One region of the Chelativorans sp. M5D2P16 genome, then DNA from elsewhere that is predicted to be linked to it. Evidence: predicted binding sites of a transcription regulator. Region 1 holds the regulator's gene; each other region holds the start of a gene.

Region 1 (2,263 bases):
CGAGGAGGGACCGACGGACCGCATGTTCACCAATCCGGAAGACAAGCGCACCCAGGATTACATCACCGGCCGGTTCGGCTAAGCCGACCGCCGCGCCACGCATTTCAGAAGGGAACAGATCCATGGCCGAGCATATCGTCGCCTCCTTCGATGAGGATCTCGAGCATATCGATCGACTGCTGCGCGATATGGGCGATCTTGCCGGCGCCATGACGCAGTCCGCCACCCGGGCGCTGCTTACCTCGGATACCGGGCTGGCACAGCGCGTCGTCTCCGACGATGCAATTATGGATGCCAAGCAGCTCGAACTCGACGAGCGGGCGATCACGCTGATCGCTAAGCGCCAGCCCATGGCGCAGGACCTGCGCGCCGTGGTGGGCGGGATCCGCATGGCCGCCGACCTGGAACGGATCGGCGACCTTGCCAAGAACATCGCCAAGCGCGTGGGCGCCGTCGGGCAGGGAGCGGCCCCGCGCAAGCTTTCTCATTCGATCGACACCATGGCCGGCATGGTTCTCAGCCAGGTCAAGGCCGTTGTCGAGCGCTACGCTGAGCGCGACGCCGCTGCACTCACGGCGCTGCGCGACGAGGACGAGAAGATCGACACCCGCTACACCTCGGTGTTTCGCGAACTGCTCACCTATATGATGGAAGATCCGCGCAACATCACCGCATGCACGCATCTCCTGTTTTGCGCCAAGAACTTGGAGCGCGTGGGTGACCACGTAACCAACATCGCCGAGAACGCCTATTATATCCTGACCGGCGAACAACTGCCCGTTCAGCGCCCCAAGCTGGACGAGACGCAGATGACGGTTGATCGATGAGTAGCGGGAGGGTCCGGGATGATCGCTCCGAAAGTAATGCTTGTCGAGGATGACGAGCCGCTGTGCGTGCTGCTGCGCTACAATCTCGAGGCCGAAGGTTACGAGGTCGAGGTGGTCAACCGTGGCGACGAGGCGGAGGTGCGCCTGCAGGAGAACGTGCCGGACCTGCTCGTGCTCGACTGGATGGTGCCGGCGATCTCCGGCATCGAGCTTTGCCGGCGTCTCAGGATGCGCTCGGAGACCGAGCGTCTGCCCATCATTATGCTTACGGCGCGCGGCGAGGAGAGCGACCGTGTGCGCGGGCTTTCCACCGGCGCCGACGACTATCTGGTCAAGCCGTTCTCGACGCCGGAGTTCGTCGCCCGGGTCCGCGCGCTCCTGCGGCGGGCGAAGCCCGAGGTGCTGTCGACTGTGCTCAAGGTCGGCGACATCGTGCTCGACCGCGAATCCCACCGCGTCTATCGACGCAAGAGCGAGATCCGGCTCGGGCCCACAGAATTCCGCCTCCTGGAATTCATGATGCAGCATCCCGGCCGCGTCTTCTCGCGCAGTCAGCTTCTGGACAATGTCTGGGGCGAGACGATCTATATCGACGAGCGGACGGTGGACGTGCATGTCGGCCGCTTGCGCAAGGCGGTGAACCAGGGCCGGTTGCCCGACGTCATCCGCACCATACGCGGGGCCGGCTACGCAATCAGGGAGAGTTGAGGAGAAAACCCCTTGCTGCCGCGCGTTTTGATCTCGCAAGGTCAGGATCTTCGCAACGCGCCGTTCCGGCTCCCTCGGGATATCTTGAGGAATACTGCGACCACCGGTTCATTCCGCTCCGCCTGGTCGACGATGGTGGAGCATTGCAAATTCGTCGGCGAGGAGCGGGCCTGACCTGCGTCCCGAGAAAACGCTGCCTCAGGCGATGCTTCTGCTGCCGTTCACGTGCAGGCCCGGACCGAACATCTCTCGGTCGAGGCTGGTCAGCGCGGTCATGGCATTGCCGTGCTGGATGAAGGGGGTTTCGTTCGGCCAGGTCTCGAAATGCGCGGATCCGGTGTTCTGGCCGCCGGCCGTTTCGGAAAGGGCGGCGCGGATCCTCGGCTCCAGGATATCGAAGGCCGCCGTGCCCTGACCGATGATGGCCACCGGAGCGGGGTCGATCAGGGCGAACAGGTTGCCGATGCCGAAGCCGATGGCTTCCGCCGCTTCCCGAAACGCCGCGCGTGCCGGGCCCTGCTCCTGGCGCGCCTGCCCGGCCAGAGCTCCCATCTCGGCCGTGTCGATGTCGGCGATCGGCTTTTCCCAAAGGTCCCGGCCGCGTGCCCTGCGCCAGATGGCGTAGCTACCGGCATAGGCCTCGATGCAGCCGCGGCGCCCGCAGCGGCACAGCGCGCCTTGCGGGCGGTGGATCATGTGGCCGAACTCGCCGCCCGAGGAATCGGTGC
Region 2 (2,263 bases), on a different contig from region 1:
ATACCGATGCGGCGGCGCATCTTCCTGAGCGCCGGGACGTTGAGCGTGGTCAAGTCCGTCCCGTTCAGAAGCACCTTTCCGGCAGTGGGCTCGACGAGGCGGTTGATGCAGCGGATGAGGGTCGACTTGCCGGCGCCCGAGGGACCGATGAGTCCGACGACCTGGCCGCGATCGACGGTGAAGGAGACGCCGTTCAGCGCCCTGTCACCCGTCCTGTAGCGCTTTTCCAGATTGTCGATCGTTAGCATGCAGGCCACCTCGCATAGGCCAAGGGCGGGAACCCGGTGGGGGGTTCCCGCCCTTGAGCGTTCAAGCAGTTTCTACTGGCAGTCGTAGGAAACGTCGTTGGCTTCATCAATCTGGCGAATCACGGCCCAGTCATCCTTGAAGGTGATCTCGATGAACTGCGCTTCGCCGGACTTTGAGAACTCTTCCTGCAGTGCAGAGCCTTCCCAGGGGAAGGAGAAGAAGGCCTCCCGGATCTTCTCCTGCAACTCCGGCCGCAGGTTGTAGACGGTGCCGTACCCTGTGGTCGGGAAGGTTTGCGACTTGTAGATGGTCTTGATCTGGTCCGCGGAAATGACCTCACGCTCGATCATGCGGTCCTTCACGGAATTCGCAATTGCTGCAGCTTGATAGTCACTATTGGCGACGCCGAGAATGGAGGTGTCGTGGGAACCCGAGAAGGCGGGCTCGAAGTCTTCGCCGGCTACCATATTGAACTCGCTCTTCAGAATGGCCGACGGCGCCTTGAAGCCCGAATTGGAAGTCTCCTGCGTGAAGGCGATCTGCCCGCCGCGCAGATCCTCGATCTCGTCGGCTTCCGAATCCGCCGGTGCGATGATCTCCATCTCATAGCCGAACGAACCATCCGCGGCGGCCATCATCGCGAAAGGGCGGAAGCCCGCGCAGGCGACGGCGATCGGATTGGAACCGGTGTTGAAGCCGGAGATGTGAAGCCGACCCGCGCGCATGGCTTCCAACTGGGCGGCGTTCGACTGAACCGGGAAGAACTCGACCTTCTTGCCGGTGACCTCTTCCATGTGCTCCAGAAACCCGGCCCAGACGTCAGCGTAAACTGCCGGATCCTCGACAGGCGTGTAGGCGAAGATCAGCGTGTCCGGATCGACGAGCTGGCTTTCGTCGGTGGGAATATCGGCCACGAGATCGCCGTCGGCGTCCTGGTACCGGCTATCAAGCTGGAATTCGGCGTGCGCTGGAAGTGCGAGGGCCACTGTGGCGGCCAGAGCGGCGACGATACTTTTCATGACGTTCTCCATCGGCTGAATGCTTGGACCGAGGCCGAGCTATCGCAGGCGCGTATCAGTTATGTGACAGTTGTTGTGCCGCTCTTCCCTCCCACGCCCCCCTGCCCTCAAAGTTCGAGGTTTACGCGATGTGGTCCTCAATGCTATATGACGCATAAATCGGGAAATACAGATATATGGAAAAGAGATCTGCTCTTGTCGCCCTGGCGGCGCTCGGCCAGGAAACCCGGCTCGAAATCTTTCGACTCCTGGTCAAAGCAGGAGCGGACGGAGTTCCGGCGGGCGAAATCGCTTCGCGGCTCAATACCGTGCAGAACACGACCTCGACTCACCTGAAAACCCTTACCCATGCGGGACTGGTTCGGGCCCAGCGCGAGGGTCGCGTCATCCGGTACTACGCCGATATGACCGGCTTCCGCGATCTTCTCGCTTATCTGATGGAAGACTGCTGCAACGGTGCGCCGGAACTTTGCCGCCCCGTGATCGAGGCCGTGACATGCGACTGCTAGGAGATGGTCCTGTGAATGATAGAGCTTTCAACGTCCTGTTTTTGTGCACGCACAATTCGGCCCGGTCGATTATCGCCGAATGCCTCTTGAACCGGCATGGAGAAGGCCGTTTCAAGGCCTTCAGCGCCGGCAGCCAGCCGCGCGGCAAGGTGCATCCCTACGCGCTCGATCTGCTCCGCCAGAGGGGCTACGAAACCGCCGGGCTGCGTTCGAAGTCCTGGGACGAATTTGCGGGGCCGGACGCGCCGAAGCTCGATTTCGTTTTCACCGTCTGCCACGATGCCGCCAATGAAACCTGCCCGGTCTGGCCCGGCCAGCCGATGACGGCCCACTGGGGCGTTCCGGATCCGTCCACCGCAACCGGAACCGAGGCGGAACAGCGCTTTGCCTTTGCCGATACGCTGCGCATGCTGCGGCAGCGGATTTCGATTTTCGTCAATCTTCCGGTAGGCAGCCTCGACAGGCTCAGCCTGCAGAACCGGCTGG
Region 3 (2,263 bases), 150 kb from region 1:
GAGGGGATGGCCAGGACGCCTTCCGGACCGATGCCGGACGCAAGCACCTGAACCAGTTCGGGTTCCTCGCCCGCATCGCGATAGACGGCCACCAGAGAAGCACGCTCCAGAGCGACGAAGAAGAAGCGTTCGTCACCGTAGGCGGCCATCTCCAGGCCCTCGGGTTCCGCGCCCTTGGCGTCGGAGCGCTTGTCGGGATAGTGGCCGGCGAGGGCTGCCTGATGCTCCAGCGCGGCGCCGGAATCGAACAGGACCTCGCCCTCACGCGAGAAGATCGTGAAGCTGCGCGCACCACCTTCATAGTCGCCCTCGTTGGCGATCACGAGGCGCTCGTCGTCCAGCCACTGCACGGTGTCGGGCTCGCGCGGAAGGCTTTCGGCCGCCTCGTCGAAGCGCAGCGCGCCGTCGTCGGACAGGTCGACATTCTCGACGCTGCCGGCACCGGCGGAGAAGTGGCTCACCACCTCGCCCGTCTCCGCCGAGACGATGGCGATGTGGTTGTTCTCCTGCAGGGTCACAACGATCTCGCCGCGGCTGTTGAAGTCCACGAATTCGGGTTCGGGATCCTCCGGCGCGACCTCCGCGAGCCCCGTCAGCGCCGCGGTCTTGACGCTGTCGCAATCGGGAACGCCTTCGTTGAGCGAGAAGATCTGCAGCGCGCCGGCCGGCATCTGCGGAATGGCGCCATCGTTCAGATCTTCGTCGCGCTCGTTCTCGATGGCGACGGCGAGGAAGCGGCCGTCACCGCTGACGGCCACGGAATCGGGCTGGCCGGCCAGGTCGCAGGAGGGCTCGGCCGTGCGGGTGGCGATGTCGATCACCAGCAGGTTGCCGGAGGGGGCGGTGTAGCTTTCCGAGGTATTGATGGCGGCGATGGCCTTTTCCCCGGCCACGCTGACCGAGGTGGGTTCACCGTCGACCTTGACGGTGCCGAGGCCTTTCGGTGCCGCGGGATCGGTGATGTCGACGAAGCCGACGGCGCCCAGCGGGCTGTCGGAATAGATCAGCGTGTTGCCGTCCTCGCTCGCCGTAATGATCTCGGAGGAGGTCTGCGCGGCCGGATCCGTGTCGGCCGGCAGGTTCTCCGCGACGGCGAAGGTCGCGATCCGGCTGAACGCCGAATCGGCCAGGGCCGGCATCGCCGTCGACGCCGAAAGTCCCGCCACGAGCGCGCACAGCAGCGAATGTCGTGTCATCCTTGTCTCCCTCAATCACTGGAACAACGTTTAGTGGCCGAGGGGGATTGCAGGCGCATGACGGATAGATGACGTTTCGGTGACCGTTCCTGTGCATGGCTTTGCCACACTTTCCTTGCCTCGAAAGGCGAATGGTCCTATATAGCGGGCATTCCCAAAAATAGGTGGCATGACCACCGCCCGCGCCCGGGACGCGGGCGAGGACAGGATAATTTGCTATGGCCAATACGCTTCTCATGCCCAAGGCAACCGCCGTCTGGCTGGTGGACAACACGGCGCTGACGTTCGACCAGATCGCCGAATTTTGCAGGCTCCACCCGCTCGAGGTGAGCGCGATCGCCGACGGCGACGCGGCGCAGGGCATCAAAGGCATGGACCCGGTAATGACGGGGCAGTTGACACGCGAGGAGATCGCCAAGGGCGAGGCGGACTCGAACCACAAGCTCAAGCTTTCGGAGCCGAAGGTGCGCGTGCCGGAGGCCAAGCGCAAGGGACCGCGCTATACGCCACTGTCCAAGCGCCAGGACCGGCCGAACGCCATTCTGTGGCTGGTGCGCCATCACCCCGAGCTGAAGGATGCGCAGATCTCGCGTCTGGTCGGCACCACCAAGTCGACCATCGAGCAGATCCGCAACCGCACGCACTGGAACTCGGCCAATCTGGTGCCGATGGATCCGGTCACCCTCGGCCTTTGCTCGCAGATCGACCTCGACATGGAGGTCGGCCGCGCCGCGCGCAATGCGCCGCCTGCAGCGCCTACCGGCGATACCCTTCTGCCCGCCTCCGAGACCGAGGACCTGCCCGTATCCGAGACGGGCAGACAGGAGGCTCGGGAAGAGGAGGAGAAGGAACTCGACGCCGACGCGGTGTTCGCCAAGCTCTCCTCCCTGAAGTCGGAGCGCAACGACGACGAGGACTGAGGCGACGGCCTTTGACCGCTGTTCCTGTGGAACCGGTCTGGCACGGACCTCTCCGCGTCAGCGGCGCTCAGCCGCAGGCACTCCGGCGGCGGCCGCCCTCATAGGCGCGGGCGAGGGAGCGTTCCAGGAGTCTGGCGCCCACCGACT

The links. The regulator PhoB, encoded in region 1, activates phosphate uptake and scavenging genes when phosphate is short. The targets are predictions, from matches to a motif close to TGTCATNNANCTGTCAT.
Region 2: the regulator PhoB is predicted to act here: its motif matches at 1,321-1,337, upstream of phnD (phosphate/phosphite/phosphonate ABC transporter substrate-binding protein).
Region 3: the regulator PhoB is predicted to act here: its motif matches at 1,254-1,270, upstream of SIN08_RS18840 (esterase-like activity of phytase family protein).

Annotation. Positions count from the first base shown of each region.
Region 1 is NZ_JAXQNM010000038.1:67,210-69,472, reverse strand. Features, by position in the region: gene pstB (phosphate ABC transporter ATP-binding protein PstB) at 1-82, shown strand, start outside; gene phoU (phosphate signaling complex protein PhoU) at 123-827, shown strand; gene phoB (phosphate regulon transcriptional regulator PhoB) at 846-1,535, shown strand; gene SIN08_RS18070 (ROK family protein) at 1,734-2,263, opposite strand, start outside.
Region 2 is NZ_JAXQNM010000036.1:241,849-244,111, forward strand. Features, by position in the region: gene phnC (phosphonate ABC transporter ATP-binding protein) at 1-248, opposite strand, end outside; gene phnD (phosphate/phosphite/phosphonate ABC transporter substrate-binding protein) at 321-1,268, opposite strand; gene SIN08_RS17240 (metalloregulator ArsR/SmtB family transcription factor) at 1,445-1,777, shown strand; gene SIN08_RS17245 (arsenate reductase ArsC) at 1,789-2,263, shown strand, end outside.
Region 3 is NZ_JAXQNM010000038.1:221,165-223,427, reverse strand. Features, by position in the region: gene SIN08_RS18840 (esterase-like activity of phytase family protein) at 1-1,196, opposite strand, end outside; gene SIN08_RS18835 (DUF1013 domain-containing protein) at 1,415-2,116, shown strand; gene SIN08_RS18830 (thermonuclease family protein) at 2,184-2,263, opposite strand, start outside.